3 regions of the Aurantimonas sp. A3-2-R12 genome follow, and region 2 is predicted to be linked to each of the others. Evidence: riboswitches for the same ligand, from Rfam matches in the RefSeq annotation. Region 2 holds a riboswitch; each other region holds the start of a gene.
The links. Region 2 has a riboswitch for thiamine pyrophosphate ahead of thiC (phosphomethylpyrimidine synthase ThiC). Riboswitches for the same ligand answer to the same signal wherever they lie in the genome.
Positions count from the first base shown of each region.

Region 1: linked by a shared signal. The riboswitch ahead of VSX60_RS19605 (YkoF family thiamine/hydroxymethylpyrimidine-binding protein) and the one ahead of thiC (phosphomethylpyrimidine synthase ThiC) in region 2 are both predicted to bind thiamine pyrophosphate.
Region 3: linked by a shared signal. The riboswitch ahead of thiB (thiamine ABC transporter substrate binding subunit) and the one ahead of thiC (phosphomethylpyrimidine synthase ThiC) in region 2 are both predicted to bind thiamine pyrophosphate.

Region 1 is NZ_JAYXIH010000053.1:5,683-12,376, reverse strand. It holds gene VSX60_RS19640 (ABC transporter ATP-binding protein) at 1-26, shown strand, start outside; gene VSX60_RS19635 (C69 family dipeptidase) at 28-1,455, shown strand; gene VSX60_RS22640 (LLM class flavin-dependent oxidoreductase) at 1,574-1,984, opposite strand; gene VSX60_RS19620 (ABC transporter substrate-binding protein) at 1,981-2,961, opposite strand; gene VSX60_RS19615 (ABC transporter ATP-binding protein) at 2,966-3,700, opposite strand; gene VSX60_RS19610 (ABC transporter permease) at 3,687-4,454, opposite strand; gene VSX60_RS19605 (YkoF family thiamine/hydroxymethylpyrimidine-binding protein) at 4,494-5,105, opposite strand; TPP riboswitch at 5,095-5,201, opposite strand; partial or broken gene VSX60_RS19600 (IS5/IS1182 family transposase) at 5,468-5,575, opposite strand; partial or broken gene VSX60_RS19595 (IS3 family transposase) at 5,615-6,694, opposite strand, start outside; AL1L pseudoknot at 6,446-6,600, opposite strand.
Region 2 is NZ_JAYXIH010000032.1:39,394-46,087, reverse strand. It holds gene VSX60_RS15980 (FAD-dependent oxidoreductase) at 1-970, opposite strand, end outside; gene thiC (phosphomethylpyrimidine synthase ThiC) at 975-2,804, opposite strand; TPP riboswitch at 2,956-3,073, opposite strand; gene VSX60_RS15970 (carbohydrate ABC transporter permease) at 3,165-4,010, opposite strand; gene VSX60_RS15965 (carbohydrate ABC transporter permease) at 4,082-5,014, opposite strand; gene VSX60_RS15960 (ABC transporter substrate-binding protein) at 5,137-6,453, opposite strand; gene VSX60_RS15955 (ABC transporter ATP-binding protein) at 6,592-6,694, opposite strand, start outside.
Region 3 is NZ_JAYXIH010000007.1:105,326-112,019, forward strand. It holds tRNA gene VSX60_RS05930 (tRNA-Arg) at 143-219, opposite strand; gene VSX60_RS05935 (type I secretion system permease/ATPase) at 556-2,358, shown strand; gene VSX60_RS05940 (hypothetical protein) at 2,403-2,639, shown strand; gene VSX60_RS05945 (HlyD family type I secretion periplasmic adaptor subunit) at 2,626-3,723, shown strand; gene VSX60_RS05950 (thiamine diphosphokinase) at 3,740-4,378, opposite strand; TPP riboswitch at 4,501-4,599, shown strand; gene thiB (thiamine ABC transporter substrate binding subunit) at 4,648-5,670, shown strand; gene thiP (thiamine/thiamine pyrophosphate ABC transporter permease) at 5,726-6,694, shown strand, end outside.

The sequences.
Region 1 (6,694 bases), on a different contig from region 2:
CGGAACGCCTGCGAAAGGGAAAATGAATTGAGTTACGGCATCTATATCGGTCGGTCGCATACGGCGACCGGCATCCCCTATCTCGCGGGCTACGGGGACGAGCCGTCCAGCCATTGGCTCGACATCTACCCGCGGCAGGACCACACAGAGGGCGCGACAATCACGGTCGGAGTGACGCCGCAGGCGGACATGCCGGGCCATCTGTCGGGAATTCCCCAGGCGCCCCGGACCTTTCGCAACATGCGCGTCAACTACAGCCACTATCTCGGCGTTCCGGCGCCGCTGACCAACGGGGGGCTGAACGAGCATGGGGTCGCGGTGCGTGATATCTGGTCGAACTCCAGCAAGGCGCTCGTCGAGATCACGCCTAAGGATCAGACCGGGCCGAACTACTCCGATCTCGCGCGCATCGTGGTGGAGCGCGCGCGCTCGGCGCGGGAGGGAGTCGCTCTGATCGGATCGCTGATCGCCAGTCATGGCTACTCTACCTACGGGGGCAATTCACACATCATCGCCGACCCCGATGAGGCATGGGTGGTGATCGAGTTTGCCGGCGGACTGGGCCTCTGGGTCGCGGAACGCCTTGGCGACGACAGCATCCGAGCGTCCCGGCCGGGATACATCGGGGTCATTCCCGAGGCGCCCGACGCGGACTTTCGGTTTCCGCCGCATTTCATCAGCACCGCGCGTCAGCGGGGCTGGTACGATCCGTCCGAGGGTCCGTTTGACGTCAACCGCATCTACGGAGATGGGAAAGGCCCCTGGGTGGGTGCCGTATGGATCGAGGAAGAAATGCACAGCCGTGCGTCGCGCCGCGAAAAGATCGGGCTCGCCGACGTGTTCTGGTCGATTTCGACCGAACGCCTGACCGGCGACACAGCGGGCTACGGGCAGGTCGTGCCTCTGGAACATCCCGCCCATCCCGAACTGAGGATGATGTGGCATGCCCCGGTCGGCCCGGTTACTGCCCCACTGATGCCTGTCTGGCTCTGTCAGACCTCGGTGCCGCCAGCCTATCGTCAGCACCGCTATCTGACCTCGGGCGAGAGCGCGCGGTTCCTTGATCGCCGGAAAGAGACCCAGAACCCAGAAGTCGTATCGCGCGTCCCTCAAGGGATCGAGACCGCCGACTCTGCGGCCTACGAATTCAAGCGGCTGATGCACCTGGCCTTTCAGGAACAGGAAAAGCTGCTCGGCGACGTGGGCAGCCACTGGCGCAATATCGAGGCGCTGATCTGCGAGGAGCTCGCCGCCGTTCAGGAGAGCGCTGCGATCCTTTGCGATGCTGGCAAGAGCACGCTGGCGTCACACCTGCTGACAGAGTTCAGCGAAAGATGGTTCGATCGCGCCCTTGCCGACTGCAAGGCGCTCAGCGCAGCAGCCTACGTGACCTTGCGGGCTTCTGACAATCTGAACCTGACCGACGTTCCCCTCGCTCCGCCTCAGGTGTGGTGACGCGGTTCACGGGCGGGGACGAGGTCTTTGGGTCAGCGGGTCAGCGGGTCCACGCGGAGTATTTCAAGATTTCCGAGGACGGCATGGTTGATATCAAGGTATCAGTACTGGACTATGCTCAGGCACCCGCCGTGGCGAGATCGTACTGGACGGATTTGGCGGCTCCGGCACCACTCTGATCGCGGCCGAGCGCACCGGCCGCGTGGTGCGGCTTGTGGAAACGCCGGGCGAGGTGAAGGGGATGGTTGAAGCTGGTCGAGGCGGTACCGATCAGCGTCAGCCGATCGGTCGCTCCGGCCAGCGCCGCCAGTACCATGAGCGGATCGAGCGTCTCGGACGGATGATGCTCTGGACGGTCCTGCAGGCAGAGGCTGTCACCCAGAAAGAGGCCGTCGAACCCGGCGGCCTCTGCCTCCCGCGCGCAACTCAGCCAATGCGACAGTTCGAGCGGTGCGGTGGCGCGCATGCCGGGGCTGCGCCAGGCCGCCTCGTGGCTGCCATGCCCAAACAGGACCGCATTCAGGATCACTCGTCCATCCAGCTCTGGTCGAACCAGTCCGCGACATCTCCCGGCCACTCCAGCGGTGCGCCGCTCGGGTCCTTGAGAACGCCGCTGTCGAAGAGGAATTGCGCCATCTCGGCGAAACGATCGGCGTCGATCTTGCCCACGGGGACGTTGCTGTCCCGCATGTAGCCGCCCGCGACGATCTTCTCCATCGAGCCTCGCACCAGCTCCGGGTTCGGGAAGTCGCCGGCGGCGATCAGCAGCTCCGCCGCTTCCTCGGGATGATCGACCGCCCATTCGTATCCGGCCTGCGTCGCTTTCATGAAGACCGTCACCGTCTCCGGATCGTCCTGCAGGATCTCGGCACGGGTGCCGATGTAGCCATTCTGCTGATCGGGGACGCCGTAGTCGGCGTAGGTGAAGGAAGACTGCTCGCGCCCCAGAAGCTCGCTGTTCACGCCTTCCCAGGTCGCGACCTCGAGCGTGAAGTCGACGCGCCCCGTCGCCAGCGCCTCGTATGCGCCGGTGCCCAGCGTCACCGTGTCATAGACCGGCTCGCCTCCGTCGTTGCGGATCATCGTCCCGATCAGGGCGTCCTCCCAGGCGCTGCCGAAGCCGGCATAGGTCTTGCCCGAGAGATCCGCCGGGCGGGTGATCGCTTCGTTGGCGCTGTTGTAGACCAGCCGCCCGGCCTCGTGCTGCATCGTGGCCCAGAGGGCGATGATGTCGGCTCCGGCGGGGCGCGCGCTCATGAAACCGAGCGAGGTCATATAGGCGAAATCCGCGACATCGGCGGCCAGCAGCGCGGTCGAGCTGGTGTCCGAATAGGGCAGGATCTCCACCTCCAGCCCGGCCTCGTCGTAAAACCCGCGGTCGCGTGCGACGATCAGGCCGACGTGGTTGGTGTTCAGCGTCCAGTCGAGGGCGATGGTCACCTTTTCCCGGGCCTCGGCGGCGATTGGCAGGGTCAGGCAGGCTGCGAGCAGCAGATTGCGGATCATCGTATCACTCCTTGAGTAGCAGGGTTCTGAGGGTCGTGCGGATTTCGGCCAACGCCACTTCGCTCCGCCTCTCGCGGGGGGTGGTGATGGGGATGTCGGCGACAAGGGGGCCCAGCCGCGCCGACATGACGAGGATGTGGTCGGCCATCTGTGTAGCCTCGTGTAGATCGTGGGTAACCATCAGGACACCGCGCAATGTCTCGGCCAGACGAGCGCAAAGCCAGTCCTGCATCCTGAGCCGCGTCACGGCGTCCAGAGCCGAGAACGGCTCGTCCAGAAGGACGAAACGGCTGTCCTGCACGATCGTGCGCAGGAACGCCGCGCGCTGGCGCATGCCGCCCGAGACCTGGTCGGGATAGAGATCTTCGCATCCCGACAGCCCGAACGGGACGAACAGGTCCGCGACCTTCTCGCGCGCGGCCCTGCGCGGCAGTCCCGCCATCTCGAGCCCGAGCGCCGCGTTGTCGGTGACGGTCAGCCAAGGAAACAGAGCGTCGCTCTGCGGCTGATAGCTGATGCTCGGATGCGGGCGCAGGATCGGTGCGCCGTCGAGCGTGACCCTGCCCTTTGCCTCGATGCCGGGCGGCAGGATGCCGGCGAGCCATTTGAGCACGGATGTCTTGCCGCAGCCCGAGGGCCCAATCAGGCAGGTAATCCGCCCCTCCCGAAGCTCGCACGAAAAATTCGTGACCAGCGTCCGCGCCTCCACCCGGACCGTCAGCCCCTCAACCCGCAGCATCGCGCCCTCGTCGGTGGCCGTGTGCGGTGAGTCGTTCGATCAGACGCAGCGCACCCAGGAGCAGCAGGGTCAGGCCGGCCGAGACGACGACGGCGGCAAGCACGAGATCGGCGCGGAAACTGTTCTTGGCGGTGAGGATGTAGATCCCGAGCCCTTGCCGCGCGCCGGCATACTCGGCGAAGATCGTCGCGACAATGGCATAGGTGGCCGAAATCCTCAGCCCCGCGAAGAACGACGCCCGCGCCACCGGCAGCGTCGCACGCCGAAAGATGCGGAGTTTGCCGGCCCGCATCGAGGTCAGGAGATCCAGATAGGCCTGCGGCACCTGGCCGTAGCCCGACAGCAGGCTCACGAGGATCGGGAAGAAGGTGACCAGGATGACCAGAAGCACCTTGGGCAACAGCCCGAAGCCGAACCACAGGATCATCAGCGGCGCCAGTGCGACGAGCGGAATGGTCTGGCTGGCGACGAGCAGCGGCATCAGGCCGCGCTGGAGCCAAGGGCTGAAATGCAGGGCGACAGAGGCGGCAAAGGCGAAAAGGACCGAAGTGGAGAAGCCCAGCGTGGCGACCCAGATCGTGCTGAGCGCATGGGGCCCGATCCGCGCGCGCTCGACGATGAGGGATCGCAGCACGTCCGTCGGCGCGGGCAGCACCAGCGGTGAGACCCCGGCAAGCGCGCAATAGACCTGCCAGGCCAGTAGAAGCGCCGAAGCGATCAGCACTGTCGGCAGGATGTGTCGCAGGGATTGCATGACGTCTCCGGACGCGAACCGGCTGTGCGACGGGCGGGGTCAGGCGAAGCTGGGGCTGTTGACGGAGGCTGTCAGGTCGATCGTGACATGTCCCTCGGCAGGACCGAAGCGCAGGAACGCCTGCCGCACCGTCTCGAACACCGCGCCTGCATCGCCGCGCAGCCGCGTGCAGAAGTTCTTGGACTTCAGGAAAGTGCCCGAGCCTTTCAGAAACTCGATGCAACCGTAGATCTCGTCCATGTGGCGGTCCTGGCCCAGCACGTAGAGCGAGAACTGGACGTCGATCCCGACGCCGAGATCCGGCGCGCCGGCGACCGCGTCCCGCGCCAGAGCCTTTCGCTCCTCGAAGGTTTCATCCTGTGCGCGCGCCAGCGTCTCGCAGCGGCAACTGGGATCGTCGGGTTCACCGTAACATCCCCGCGACAGGGTGACATGCATCGTGACATGATCGGGCTGCCGCGCGGCGGCAGCAAACAGATCCCGGATCGCGTCGATCAGCGGATCGGGCGCGCCGACCATCAGGGTCGACATGTCGTCCGTCTCGATCCGCAACTCACTGTAGTAGGGGGTTAGAGCGGCGAGCCCCGATGTGATTACGTCCACGAACTCCGACGTCATCGGATAGAGCGACACCTGCGCGCCTATGAACATGTTTCCTCGCTCCGCCGGCATTACCCGGATCAGCTGTGAAGGGTTCGCGCGGTCTCGCGCATCTCAGCCCCGAACGGAGCACCCCTGGCCATGTCCGCAGATATGTGGCCAGTCGCAGCAGAATGTCAATTCGAGACGAGGCGGATCGTTCTGGCCTCGAATAACTGCGCCCGCCGCACTGCGACCGAATGTGTGCGATGCAGCATCAGTCATAGTGGGCTCCGAGCGGTCATCCGCTATAGCGGTGTTTCTTGTACGTCGGCGCGGTCCTGCTCATGCCCCCCCCAACTACACAAAGATCCTTGCCAAGGAAACAACGTGACATCGCCCAAAGTAGTGTTAGAGTCGGTCCGGAAAGTTATTCATTTCAAACAGAGCCTTCGCATCATGAAGCGGATAGACGCCAGTTTGAGGAAGGCGAGCGCGCTGCGCGACAGGTTCTCGAAGTCTTTGGACAGCCTGCGGCATTGAACCGCCCCGGGTTTCCCGGAGACCGTTTGGTTTGAGTTCTACGCGGCGATCGGCATGGCCTCAAGCTGGGCGTAGTATGCGGCTTCCGCCTCGGCGGGAGGAATATTTCCGATCGGCTCGAGCAGGCGGCGATTGTTGAACCAGTCGACCCATTCGAGGGTGGCGAACTCGACCGCTTCGAAGCTTCGCCACGGGCCGCGTCGATGGATTACTTCGGCCTTGAACAGGCCGTTGATCGTTTCGGCCAGGGCGTTGTCATATGAATCTCCGACGCTTCCGACAGAAGGTTCGATGCCGGCCTCGGCCAGACGCTCGGTGTAGCGAATACTGACATATTGGGATCCGCGGTCGGAATGGCACACGAGGCCACCGCCGGCGAAGGGCCGCCGGTCATGGAGCGCCTGCTCCAGGGCGTCGAGGACGAAGTCGGCGTGGGCCGTTCGTGAGACGCGCCAGCCGACAATCCGGCGGGCGAAGGTGTCGATAACAAAGGCCGCGTAAACGAAGCCACGCCAGGTGGCGACGTAGGTAAAATCGCTGACCCACAGGGCATTCGGCGACGCAGCCTGAAACTGCCGGTTCACCAGGTCCAGCGGACAGGGCGTAGCCTTGTCGCTGATCGTCGTCTTCACCGGCTTGCCGCGAACGACGCCCTTCAGGCCAAGGCTTCGCATCAGTCGGGCAACGGTGCGGCGGGCGACATCAATGCCTTCACGCTTCATCTGGCGCCAAACCTTGCGAACGCCGTAGACGCCGAAGTTCGCTTCGAAGACACGGCGAATATCCTGGCAGAGTTCGTCGTCGCGACGTTCGCGGGCCGGGCGACGATCAGGATCGCGGTTGCGAGCCGCGTGCTCGTGATACGTCGATGGGGCGATCGGCAGAGTGAGCCATGTCGCGCCATTGGTCCGAGCGACAATGGCGAACGGCAGATCGGCTCGACCCCATAGACGTCACGATGGTTGTCGATGAACGTCGTCATCGTCTGAACGGGCGGTCGAGCTCCGCCTGAGCAAAATACGCCGATGCCTTACGCAGGATCTCGTTGGCCTGCCGCAACTCGCGGTTCTCTCGTTCGAGAGCCTTGATCCGGTCGCGCTCATCGCTCGTCTGACCGG
Region 2 (6,694 bases):
CGACCCTCCCGCTCTTGCCGAGCGCGAGATCGGCGGCCCGCCCCGCAACGTCCGGCGCCAGCAGAAATCCGTGGCGGTAAAGACCGTTGACCGAGATCACCCGTCCCTGCCGCGTCACCCGTGGCAGGTTGTCGGGAAAGGCCGGCCGAATCCCGACGCCGGTCTCGAGGATCTCCGCCTCGGCGAAAGCCGGGTGCAGCGCGTAGGCGGCCGACAAAAGCTCGACCGCCGAGCGCAGCGTGATCGCGCCCCGGTTTTCGCTCTCGATCATCGTCGCGCCAACCATGAAGATGCCGTCCACACGCGGCACGACGTAAATCGGCTGACGCGGATGCAGGAGACGGACCGGCCGCGACAGCATCACCTCCGCCGTCCGCAGCAGCACCATCTCGCCGCGCACGCCGCGCAGCTCCGGCAAGGCCTCGCGGGCGGCAAAGCCACGGCAATCGATGACCGTTTCGAGGCCCGCGGACGCAGCGCGCCCGTCCTCACCGAAATGGAATGCGACCCCCATCCCCTCCAGCCGCCGGGCCAGCGCCTTCAAGGCGCAGCGCGGGCACAGATGCGCCTCTTCGGCAAACAGCAGCCCTGCCTGGAACCGCCCGGCGAGGCTGGGCTCGAGCTCGGCGATCTCCTCTGCCCCGACACGGTCGAAATGGTCGGTGCGCCGGGCAAAACGGTCGAGCTCCGCCCGGTCGCGCGGCGGCGCCAGGACCAGGCTGCCCTGCCGCGCCACACCGGGGACGCGGGCCGCCCACCAGTCGGCGGCGCCGGCGCCGAGCCGGACCACCTCGGGCTCGGCGCTTTCGCGCTCGCACCACGGCGCCAGCATGGCGCCGGCGAGACGCGACGCCGCGCCCTCCCCGATGGCGGCGCCACGCTCGAACACCGTCACCGAAGCACCCCGCTCGGCGAGCACGGTGGCGGAGGCCAGCCCCGCGACACCGGCGCCGAGAACCGCGATCTGCATCGGCCTACTCCGCCGCTTCGCCGGCCGCGTTCGCCGGCATATAAAGATCGCCGCCCTCACGGTATTTGCGGGCCATCTCCTCCATCCCCTCTTTCTGCGCCTCGGCGCGGATATCGTGGGAGATCTTCATGGAGCAGAATTTCGGGCCGCACATGGAGCAGAAATGCGCCGTCTTGTGCGCCTCCTTGGGCAGCGTCTCGTCGTGCAGCGAGCGCGCCGTTTCCGGATCCAGCGAGAGGTTGAACTGGTCCTCCCAGCGAAACTCGAATCGGGCCCGCGACAGCGCGTCGTCGCGCAGCTGCGAGGCCGGGTGACCCTTGGCGAGATCGGCGGCGTGGGCTGCGATCTTGTAGGTGATCACCCCGACCTTGACGTCGTCGCGGTCGGGCAGGCCCAGATGCTCCTTCGGCGTCACGTAACAGAGCATCGCCGTGCCGAACCAGCCGATCATCGCCGCGCCGATGCCGCTGGTGATGTGGTCGTAGCCCGGCGCGATATCGGTGACCAAGGGCCCGAGCGTATAGAACGGCGCCTCGCCGCAGACCTTCATCTGCAGATCGACGTTTTCCTTGATCTTGTGCATCGGCACATGGCCGGGGCCCTCGATCATCACCTGACAGTCCTTGGCCCAGGCGATCTGCGTCAGTTCGCCGAGCGTTTCCAGTTCGGCGAACTGTGCCTTGTCGTTGGCGTCGGCGATCGAGCCCGGACGCAGGCCGTCGCCGAGCGAGAAGGACACGTCGTACATCCGGCAGATGTCGCAGATTTCCTCGAAATGCTCGTAGAGGAAGCTCTCCTTGTGGTGGTGCAGGCACCATTTGGCCATGATCGAGCCGCCGCGAGAGACGATGCCGGTGACCCGCTCGACGGTGAGCGGGATGTGACGCAGCCGCACGCCGGCATGGATGGTGAAATAGTCGACGCCCTGCTCGGCCTGCTCGATCAGCGTGTCGCGATAGACCTCCCAGGTCAGATTCTCGGCGATCCCGTCGACCTTCTCCAGCGCCTGGTAGAGCGGCACGGTGCCGATCGGCACCGGCGCATTGCGGATGATCCACTCGCGGATGTCGTGGATGTTGCGGCCGGTCGACAGGTCCATGACCGTGTCGGCGCCCCAGCGGATCGACCAGACCATCTTCTCGACCTCTTCGGCCATCGACGAGGTCACGGCCGAATTGCCGATATTGGCGTTGATCTTGACCAGGAAATTGCGCCCGATCGCCATCGGCTCGAGTTCGGGATGGTTGATGTTGGCAGGAATGATCGCCCGGCCCGACGCCACCTCGTCGCGCACCCATTCGGGGGTGATGAAATCGGGGATGGTGGCGGAAAAGGGATGACCGTCCCGCTCCAGCTGGGCCTTGGCCTGCTCGCGCCCGAGATTCTCGCGGATCGCGACGAACTCCATTTCCGGAGTGACGATGCCGGCGCGGGCATAGGCGATCTGGGTGACGGCCTTGCCGCTCTTCGCCCGCAGCGGTGCATGGGAGACAGGAAAGGTCGGAACGCGCTTGGCGTCGGAGGTAACGCCATTGTCTTCCGGCCGGACCACCCGGCCGGCATAGTCCTCGACGTCTCCGGCCGCGAGCGTCCAATCGCGCCGCTTGCGGGGAAGGCCGGCGGCGATATCGGTTGTTGCCGTGTCGTCCGTATAGGGACCGGAGGAATCATAGACAGTGACCGGCGGCTCGCCGGCGGTCGGATGCACGGAGATCTCGCGCATCGGGACGCGGACTTCGGGGTGGAGCGTACCGGCGCGCCAGATCTTGCGGGATGCTGGCAGCGGGCCGCTGGTCACGGTGGGGGCAATAACGGTGGGAGTCTGGGCGTTCATAGGCTCTCCTGTTCGACAAGGAGATCCAGTTCCGCGGTTTGGGTAAGATTGGGCCGCTTCACACCGGGGTTTCCCGATGCCTCTTCCCCGATTGTCGTCGCCAGAGAACGCGCCGCGTAGGCGGCGGGTCGTCAAAGGGGAAAACGGATCGGGAAGCGGCTCACTCCATCCCTACGCCAGTGTCAACTGGATCAGGTTCGTAGGGTCGCCGCGCGCTTCTTGAGCCGTCGGCCTCTCAGTTCCTTGCCGGAACTCCCCTTGGACGAGCAAACGCTATCAATTCAGCGGCCAAAGTCAACGGCGATCTGCGCCGACCTGGAGACCGGACCGCCAAATGTCGTGAAAGCACCGCGGAAGCGCCTATTCCTTCACCGCGCCGGTCATCGACGAGACGTAATAGTCGACGAAGAAGGAGTAGAGGATGACGACGGGGAGCGAGCCGAGCAGAGCCCCGGCCATCAGCGCCCCCCATTCGTAGATGTCGCCGCGCACAAGCTCGGTCAGCACGCCGACCGGGATTGTCTTGTTCTCCGACGAGGAGATGAAGGTCAGCGCGTAGATGAACTCGTTCCAGGACAGCGTGAAGGCGAAGATGCCGGCGGAGATCAGGCCGGGCACGGCCAAAGGCAGCACCACCTTGGTCAGGATCTGCCAGCGCGTCGCCCCGTCCACCAGCGCGCTCTCTTCCAGCTCGAAGGGGATGGTGCGGAAATAGCCCATCAGCAGCCAGGTGCAGAACGGGATGAGGAAGGTCGGATAGGTCAGGATCAGCGCCAGCCGGGAATCGAAGATGCCGACATTGAAAACGATGAAGGCGAGCGGAATGAACAGGATCGACGGCGGCACGAGATAAGCGAGAAAGATCAACAGACCGGTGACCCGCGCGCCGGTGAAGCGCACCCGTTCGATCGCGTAGGCGGCGAAGACCGAGGCGGCCAGCGCAATCGCCGTCGAGGCAACGGAGACCAGCATGGTGTTCCACAGCCAGCCCGGATAGGAGGTCTCGAAGAGCAGGAAGCGGATATGCTCGAGCGTCGGCTTGACCACCCAGAACGGGCTATAGTCGGTATAGTTGGTCAGCTGGTGGTTCGGTTTTACCGCCGTGATCGCCATCCAGTAGAATGGGAACAGCAGCACGAACACGAACACCGCCAAGGGCAGATAGACCACGAGGATGCGGCGCGGCAGCGAGTTGAACTGCTGCATGCCTTCGGTGTCGTCATGCACGGCGACGGTGCGGCCGGGAAGCGTTTCTTGGCTCACGGGGTCATATCTCCTCAATCGGCCGCGCCCTGCTGCCATTTGCGTCGCTGCAGCCCGAAGAACGAGAACAGGATCGCGGCGAGCAGGAAAGGAATCATGGCGACGGCGATCGCCGCGCCCTCACCGAGCTGGCCGCCGGGAATGGCGCGCTGGAACGAGAGCGTCGCCATCAGATGCGTCGCGTTGACCGGGCCGCCGCGCGTCAAGACGTAGATCAGCTGGAAATCGGTGAAGGTGAACAGCACCGAGAAGGTCATCACCACGGCGATGATAGGCGTCAGCAGCGGCAGGGTGATCTTGGTGAAACGCTGCCACGGCGTCGCGCCGTCGAGCGCCGCGGCCTCGTTCAGCGATTGCGGGATCGTCTGCAGCCCCGCGAGCAGCGAGATCGCCACGAACGGAATGCCGCGCCAGACATTGGCCGCGATGACCGAGGCGCGGGCCTTGTTCGGATCGCCGAGGAAGTTGATCGGCGTGTCGATCCAGCCCCACTGCATGAGCACCCAGGAAATGATCGAGAACTGTGAATCGTAGATCCACCAGAAGGCTAGCGCCGACAGGACTGTCGGCACCACCCAGGGCAGCAGGATGATCGCTCGGAAGAAGTTCTTGAACGGCAGGCGCTCGTTGAGGATCAGAGCCAGCCAAAGGCCGAGCACGAACTTCAGCACCGAGGCGACGAAGGTGTAGAGGACGGTGTTGTAGACCGACAGCCAGAACACCGGATCGTCGAATAGCCAGGCGTAGTTTTCCAGACCGACGAAGACGCCGGTGCGACCGATGGTCGTATCGGTAAAGCCCAGCCAGACGCCGAGCCCGAGCGGATAGGTGAGGAAGAACAGCAAGAAGATCGCCGCCGGCAGCATGAACAGCAGCCCGAGGCCGTTCCGGCTTTGCACGAACCGGCGCAGGATGGATGGCCGCGGTACCGCCTGGACGCTCGACATCGCTTGCTCGTTCCTCTTTTGCTGCCCGGCCCACGGGATCGGGTAAATCACGCCACATCGCTGCGGTCTTGATGGTCGAAAACGCCAAGGGGCGCCAGCGATCGCCGGCGCCCCTCGTTTGGTTAGCGGTAGTAGCGGGCGATACGCCGCTCGGCGTTGGCGATCGCCTCTTCGGCCGTCCGTTGACCGGTGACCGCCTCCGCAAACATGTCGACGACCACATAGTCGGCCATCACGCCGGCCGACGAGGGTCCGAGCGGCCCGGCAAAGCCGTTCGGGCGCAAGCTCGCCGACGCCTTGGAATAGGGCTCGTGGATCGGGTCCGAGGTCCAGATCGGATTGTCGGCGAACGCCTTCAACGGCTGGCAGCAATAGGCGCTGGCACCCTGAATCCAGGCGTTCATCTGATCGGGCTGGTACATGAAGGCGATGTAGGCCTTGGCCGCCTCCGGGTATTTGGTGTGCTTGAAGACGTTGATCGTCGAGGTCTGGTGCAGTTCCACCGACTTGCCGACCGGACCGATCGGCAGGTTGGTCGTGCGCATGTCCTCGGCGATCTCCGCCATCGCGGGGTCTTTCTTGGCGGCGTAGTAGAGTGAGACTCCGTTTGCCGTCAGCGAGATCTGTCCGGCCAGAAAGGCGCGGTTGTTGTTGATGTCGAGCCAGCTCTCGGTGCCCGGGATGAAGGTCGCGTAGAGCGCCTTGGCGTATTCGATCGCGGCTTTGGTCTCGGGGCTGTCGATCGCCGGCTTACCACTCTCGTCGACGGTCATGCCGCCATGGCTCCACAACAGCCAGTGCGCGTAGTTGTTGCCGTCGCCGACGGCCTTGCCGTGCGGGAATCCGGCGGGCGTGCCCTTGGCCTGCATCGCTTTGCAAAGCTCGAGGAAGCCGTCGGTATCTTGCGGGAACTCGTCGAACCCGGCCGCCTTCATATGGCTGTCGCGATAGCAGATGGCGTTGCCGATCGCGGTCAGCGGGACGGCGATGAACTTGTCGCCCTGCTTGGCGTAGCCTTCCAGGCCCTCGTACCAGCCGCCGCTCTGCTCGCCGAGCGCGGTGGCGACGTCGGTGACGTCGACGAGCTTGTCGGGATACTGGAACGGATCGTCGAACCAGCTCATCACCATATCGGGGCCGGAGCCGACATTGGCCGCGACAGCCGCCTTGGGACGCACGTCCTCCCAGCTTTCCTGGTCGATCTGGACCTCGACGCCGGTCGCCTCGGTAAACGCCTTGGTGTTGGCGTTCCAGGCTTCTTCCTCACCGGACACGAACGGCACCCAGCGAAGCAGCCTGAGACTTGCGCCCTCTTCCGGCTTGAATTCCGGCATGGCCCCTTGCGCGAAGGCGCGGCCATTTCCGAGCATTCCGCCGAATGCCGCGCTCGCCGCGAGGCCCGCCGTACCCTGTAGAAGTGTTCTGCGATTGATCGTCATTGCTATCTCCTCCTCTTGAGCGGAAGCGCTCCCTGCACTCTCCGTCGGCGGCCTCCCGCTGCCGCGACGGTCTGTCTGGCTTAGTCTCTCATTGTTGGCATCGACAGGCCGCTTAGGCCAGACGCGTGCCGACTGAGATCACTCCGAGACGCGCGCCCCGGACTTGGCGTCGAACAGATGCACCGCGTTCGGGTCGATCGACACCCGCAGCTCGTCTCCCGGCCCTTCGGAAATGCGCTCA
Region 3 (6,694 bases), on a different contig from region 2:
GGCGGATCCTCAGGCCGAGCGGAGCCAGATGTCCCTTCCGTCGCGCTTGTGCAGTTCTTTGAGCGCAGCTTCCCATGCGCTTCCCAACAAGGCTTCCTGGGAAGCGCATGCCGCGGAGAAATCTGCAAATGTCTGATTGTGTTGGTGATCCCGACTGGATTCGAACCAGTGACCCTCAGATTAGGAATCTGATGCTCTATCCTGCTGAGCTACGGGACCACGCCGGGCGCACCATAATCGAATCCCGCCGCCGGCGCCAAGCCTTGTTCGATGAGGCGGATTGGGCCAGCGCCGCCGCCCGTCGTGGCCGCCGCGCAAAGCCTGGCCCACGCCCGCGCAGGGAGATCGCGGCCGCTACGGCGCCCAGGCGCGGGGCGCGCCTGGGCGACCGTATTGTCGTTGCCCGGTAAATGCGTTTGAATGAAACAAGGCAAGTCTCGTGGGGGCCGGCTTCCGACCGCTGTCGCGTGACCGGCAATTTGGGTCGGGGTTTCCACGGCCTTGTGCTATCGAGAGTTACCTCATTGGTGAAAACTGGAGCAGGGCGGGATCGAATTGACCGGATATGATCGACGTTTCGGCCTTGATCTTGCCAGCGGCTTCATCGCTCTGATCGTCTTCAGCTTCGTCATCAACATCCTGCTTCTGATTCAGCCAATCTATCTGCTGCAGATCTATGACCGCGTGCTGTCGTCGGCCTCCGTCGAGACGCTGGCGTTCATTTCCGTCATCGCGGTGGCGGCGCTGGTCTTGCTCGGCGCGGTCGACGCGATCCGTTCGATGATCTGCGGCCGGATCGCCGCGCGGCTGGAGGCCGGGACCGGCGCTCGGGCGCTCATCGGCGCGATGCGCGGCCCGCGAGCCTCGCTCGGCGACGTCCAGCCGCTGCGCGATCTCGCCACGGTCCGCGGGTTCATATCCGGCCGCGCCCTGCTGGCCTATTTCGACCTGCCCTTCGTTCCGTTCTTCATCGGGATTCTCTATTTCATCCACCCGCATCTTTTCTGGCTGACGCTGGGTGGCGCGACCGTCCTGGCTTTGCTCGCCTGGGCCAATCAGCACGCGATGCAGCGCCCGGTCGGCGAAGCCGGCGAGCAGGCGATGGCCGCGATGCTCGCGGCGCAGTCCTTCGCCCGCGGCGCCGAAAGTATCACGGCGATGGGCATGGTGGGCAATGTCGTGGGAGCATGGGGCGGACAGGAAGCGCGGTCGCTCGACGCGCAGGACCGGCTGAACCGCATCAATGCGATCTATGCCGGTGTCTCCCGCACGCTTCGCATCGGATTGCAGATCGCCATCCTCGGCTATGGCGGCTATCTGGTGCTGGCTGGCGAAATGACCGCCGGGATGATCTTCGCCTCCTCGCTGATTTCCGGTCGCGGACTCCAGCCGATCGACCAGGTCATCGCCGGGTGGAAGCCCGCCGTCGATGCGCGCAAGGCCTGGGGCCGGCTAAGCGTGCTGCTCGCCGTGCTTGGAACCAAGCCCGCCGCGACCGATCTGCCCGATCCCGTCGGGCGCCTGTCGCTCGAGAATGTCGTCGTGTTTCCGCCCAATGCACCGAACGCCGACCCGTTGCTCAAACGGATCTCGGCCGAGATTCCGGTCGGCGACTGCGTCGTGGTGGTTGGTCCCTCGGGCGCCGGCAAATCGACGCTCATGCGCGCCATCGTCGGGGGCATCGATATCCGTTCGGGCGCCATTCGTGTCGATGGGGCCGATATCCGCAACTGGGACAGGGAGAATCTCGGACGCCATGTCGGTTATCTGGCCCAGGACGTTGAGCTCCTACCGGGGACGATCGCGCAAAACATCGCCAGATTCGATCCCGACGCGCATGATGAGGCAATCATCGATGCGGCGAGGAAAGCCGAGGTTCACGACCTGATCCAGCGATTGCCGAAGGGCTATGACACGATCATCGGGCCGGCGGGACAACAATTGTCCGGCGGACAACGCCAGCGCGTCGGTGTGGCCCGGGCATTTTATGGATCGCCGAAGCTGCTCGTTCTCGACGAGCCCAACGCCAATCTCGACACCGAAGGCGAGATGGCGCTGGACAAGGCGCTTGCATCGGCCCGCGAGGCGAAGGTGACGGTGCTCCTGGTCACACAGCGCCGGCCGATTGCCGAACGGGCCGACAAGATCATGATCCTGCGCGACGGGGCCGTGCAGGATTTCGGGCCGCGGCAAGAGGTGTTCGCGCGCCAGGTCCAGAAGGCGAAGGCGGCCCAGGAGGCCGCGCGGGCGGCTTCCAACGATCGGGCGGAGGCCTCGCCGGCATCGTTCCCGGTCGTCACCGGGCGTTTTCCGGCCGTGGTCGCCGGCGGGCGGAACCCCGAGACGGCTGACAGCTGACCGGCGGCTTGATGGCGCGGTCGCCGACAATGGAGCGGATACCCATGACGAAGAACAGCGACGGCTGGGCTAGCGACGTCAAGACCGGAATACGCCTGATCACCGTGACGGGAGTCGCGCTCTCGGCGATCTTCCTGTTGGGCTTCGGGGCTTGGGCCGCACTGGCGCCGCTGGCGAGCGCCGCGGTCGCGCCGGGGGTGGTCGCGGCGGCCGGCAAGAACCAGGGGGGTCCAGCATCTGGAAGGTGGGATCGTACGGAGCATCCTCGTGCGCGAGGGTGAGCGCATCAAGGCGGGACAAGCGCTGTTCGCCCTGGATCCGACAGCTCCCAAAGCGCAACGCAATCGTCTGCAGAAACAGATGGTTGGCCTGGAGGCGCGGACCGAGCGGCTGACCTCCGAGCGCGACGGCCTGGAGATGTTGTCGTTTCCGCCGGTGTTGCGTCAGTTGGCAGGGACAGAAGGCATCGGCGATCTTCTCATCGAGCAGGAACGCGAGTTCACCGCCCGATTGGACCGTCACCGCCAGGAACAGGTGATCATGGGCCAGCGTGTCCAGGCCCTCCGCGAGCAGATCGAGGGGATGACCGCGCAGCAGACGGCGATCGAGCGCCAACTCGAAGTCGTTCGGGAGGAAGTGTCGCGCAAGCGCACGCTGCTGGACAAGGGCCTGACCAATCGCTCGGAATATACCGCGCTGCTTCGCAGCGAGGCAGATCTGGTCGGTCAGGTAGGGCAGGGTGTTTCCAGCATTCTGGCGGCGAAAATCCAGATCGTCGAAGCGCAGGCGCAGCTGGCGCGGCTCGAAACGCAGCGCGTCGAGACCGCGGTGACGCAGCTCAATGAAATCCGGGCGCAGATCTCCGATACCGAAGAACAGCTGCGGTCGGCCGAGGATGTGCTCGATCGCATCATCGTTCGTTCGCCGAGCGATGGGATCATCATCAAGATGAGCGTGAATGCCTCCGGCAGCGTAGTGGGGCCTGGCGATCAGCTCCTCGAACTCCTGCCGACCGGCGAAGATCTCCTCATCGAGGCTCGGGTCTCGCCGCAGGATGTCGACGTCATCTCGCTCGGACAAAGGGCCCGGCTGCGGTTCAGCGCGCTCAATACGCGCACCACGCCGACCGTGGAGGCGAAGGTCACCTATCTTTCCGCCGACCGGCTGATCGACCAGACCACCCGGCAACCCTACTACACCGCCCGGCTCAGCATGATCGACGACCTGCCACCCGAAATCAGCCGCGACCAGATTTATCCGGGCATGCCGGTGGAGGCCTATATCGCGACCGGCGAGCGCACCTTCCTGGAATATCTCGCCAGGCCCATCACCGACAGTTTCTCAAGGGCCTTCCGGGAGGATTGAACCGCTCGGCATCGCCTCACCGCACCGTGGGGTCGGCCTGGGCGATCAGCATCGCTGAGCCCTCCTGCAACCCGACGACGATCTCGCCGAGCGCCTCGTTCGATTGGGTCAGGATCGAATGGAACGGCACGTCGACATCGGCCAGCGGCCATTTCGCGCCCACGACTGTCAGTCCCGACAGATCCGAGAATTTCAGGATCGAGAATTGCGCGCCGGGGGTCAGATCGAAGCGGCGCGGCTCCGGGGACAGCGGCCAACCATGCTCACGGCCGTCGAACAGCTCGACATCGAGGCCGCGCGCGGCAAAGCGCAGCGCCAGGATGAGATGGGCGAAGGTATGGTCGCTGCGTGGACCGCCGAGCGCGCCGACAAGCAGCAGCCGGCTCGCGCCCCGAGCGACCGCCGCGTCGATGGCGAGTTCGCCGTCGGTCTGGTCCTTGTCGCTCGGAAAGGTCTCGCGGGGAATGTCGGAGAATTCGCCGGCCGCAATCGCCGGGCTGGAATCGAAATCGCCGACCCACAGTTCCGGGGTGAGCCCCAACGCCGTGGCATGGCGAATTCCGTCGTCGGCGGCGATCACTCGCGTGCCGGATACTGCATTAGCAAGGGCGGGTGTCGGATCGACGCGGCCGGCAAGAAGGATCGTGAAGCGCATGGCGCCGTGATCTAGCGCGTGGAAGCGGCGAAGGGGAGGGGGAAAACGTGTCCACCCGCTCGAAGCAGTGGCCGTCGGACTGGTTGCCCTTGCCGGTGGCGGAGCTTGCCGCTAAATCTTCGGCAGCTCACACGGGGTGCCTTCGGGCTGAGAGGCGTCGCGCCAACCCGTCGAACCTGATCCGGATCGTACCGGCGGAGGGATTGCGGGCGTTCGCGAGGCCCTCGCGGCGCGGCTCTTCCGACGTCGCGGCATCGAAAGGCCCCGCCATGACTCCCATCCGTTCGCAACTTTTGTCTGGCGCCGCTGTCCTCGCCGCGCTGTCCACTTTCGTGACTCCCGCCGTGGCGCAGGACGCCAAGCCGACGCTCACCATCTATACCTATGAAAGCTTCACGCCCGAATGGGGTCCGGGGCCTAAGATCGAGGCGGCGTTCGAGGCCGTCTGCGATTGCGACCTGAAGTTCGTCGGCCTGGAGGATGGGGTCGCGATCCTCAACCGGCTGAAGCTGGAGGGCGAGACGAGCGACGCCGACATCGCTCTCGGGCTGACCTCCGACCTCATTCCCGAAGCCAAGGCGACGGGCCTGTTCGCCGACAGCGGCGTCGATCTGTCCAAGCTGACGGTGCCGACGGGCTTTTCCGATCCGGTCTTCGTGCCCTACGACTATTCCTATCTCGCCGTCGTCTACGACACCGAGGCTATCGACAATCCGCCGAAGAGCCTCGACGACCTCGTGTCCGGCGATTCCGAGCAGAAGATCGCCATCGAGGACGCGCGGACCTCGACCCCGGGCCTCGGCCTGCTTTTATGGATGAAAGCGGTCTATGGCGAGGAGGCGAAAGCCAAATGGGCAAAGCTCTCCGACCGCATTCTGACTGTCACGCCCGGCTGGAGCGAGGCCTATGGCCTGTTCACCAATGGCGAGGTGCCGCTGGTGCTGAGCTATACGACATCGCCGGCCTATCACATGGTCGAGGAAGGCTCCGAGCGCTATCAGGCCGCGGCCTTTTCGGAAGGCCAGTATCTCCAGATCGAGGTCGCGGGCCTGCTCAAGAACGCCGATCAGCCGGATCTGGCGCGCCAATTCCTAAAATTCATGCTGACCCCCGAAATCCAGTCGATCATTCCGACCACCAACTGGACGCTGCCGGTGATCGACGGCATCGAAATGCCGGAGGCGTTCGACCGGTTGGTCAAGGTGGAGACGCCGCTGTTCATCGATCCCGAGACGGTTGCGGCGAACCGCAAGGCCTGGACGCAGGAATGGCTCGAGGCGATCGGCCGCTGATGCGCCTGGGCGTCCGCGGTGGACGGCGCGGCGGGGCTCGCTCGCGCGCGCGGCCATGACCGGCGCCACCGACCGGACCCTTCGCATCGGCCTCGGCTTTGCCGCCGCCGCGGTCCTGATCGTCTTTCTCGGCGGCGCTTTCGTGTTCCTGCTCGCGGCGACGGGTGCCGTGCCCGATCTGCCGGCGCTCTTCGCCGACCGCTATATCCGGGGCGTCGTGCTCTTCACCCTGGAGCAGGCGGCGCTGTCGACGCTCTTGTCACTTGCCGGCGCGGTGCCGCTGGCCGCCGCGCTCCACCGCGCCCGCTTTCCCGGACGCCGGGCGGTGCTGCGGCTGTTCCTCTTGCCGCAGGCGCTGCCGGTTCTCGTCGGGGCGCTGGCCATTATCACGATCTGGGGTCGCAACGGCGTGCTGTCCGGCGCCTTCGCCGCGATCGGGCTGCCGCGCCTCGACGTCTATGGGCTTGCCGGCATACTGATCGCCCATGTCTTCTTCAACCTGCCGCTGGCCGCGCGGCTGATGGTGGCGGCGCTGGATCGCGTGCCGGCCGAAAGCTGGAAGCTCGCCGGGCAATTGTCCCTGACGCCGCTCGCCACCTTCCGGCTGCTCGAATGGCCGGCGATCCGCGCCAGCCTGCCGGCGGCCGCCAGCCTCGTCTTCATGCTCTGTGTGACGAGCTTCACGCTCGTCCTCGTCCTCGGCGGCGGACCCCGCGCGACGACGCTGGAAGTCGCGATCTATCAGGCGCTTCGCTATGAGTTCGATCCCGGCCGGGCGATCGCGCTGTCGCTCCTGCAAATCGCCCTGACCGCCATCATCCTGTGGTTCGCGACCCGGCTCGGCGGCGATGTCGCGGCTGGTTTCGGGCTCGGCGGCCGGGCGCTGCGCTACGACCGGCCGAGCCGGGCGAGGGCGGCGATGGATGCCGCGATCCTGTCGCTCGGAGTAGCCTTCGTCCTGTCGCCCTTCGTCGCGGTTCTGGTGCGCGGATTGCAGGCGGACCTCGTCTCGCTCGCCGTCGAT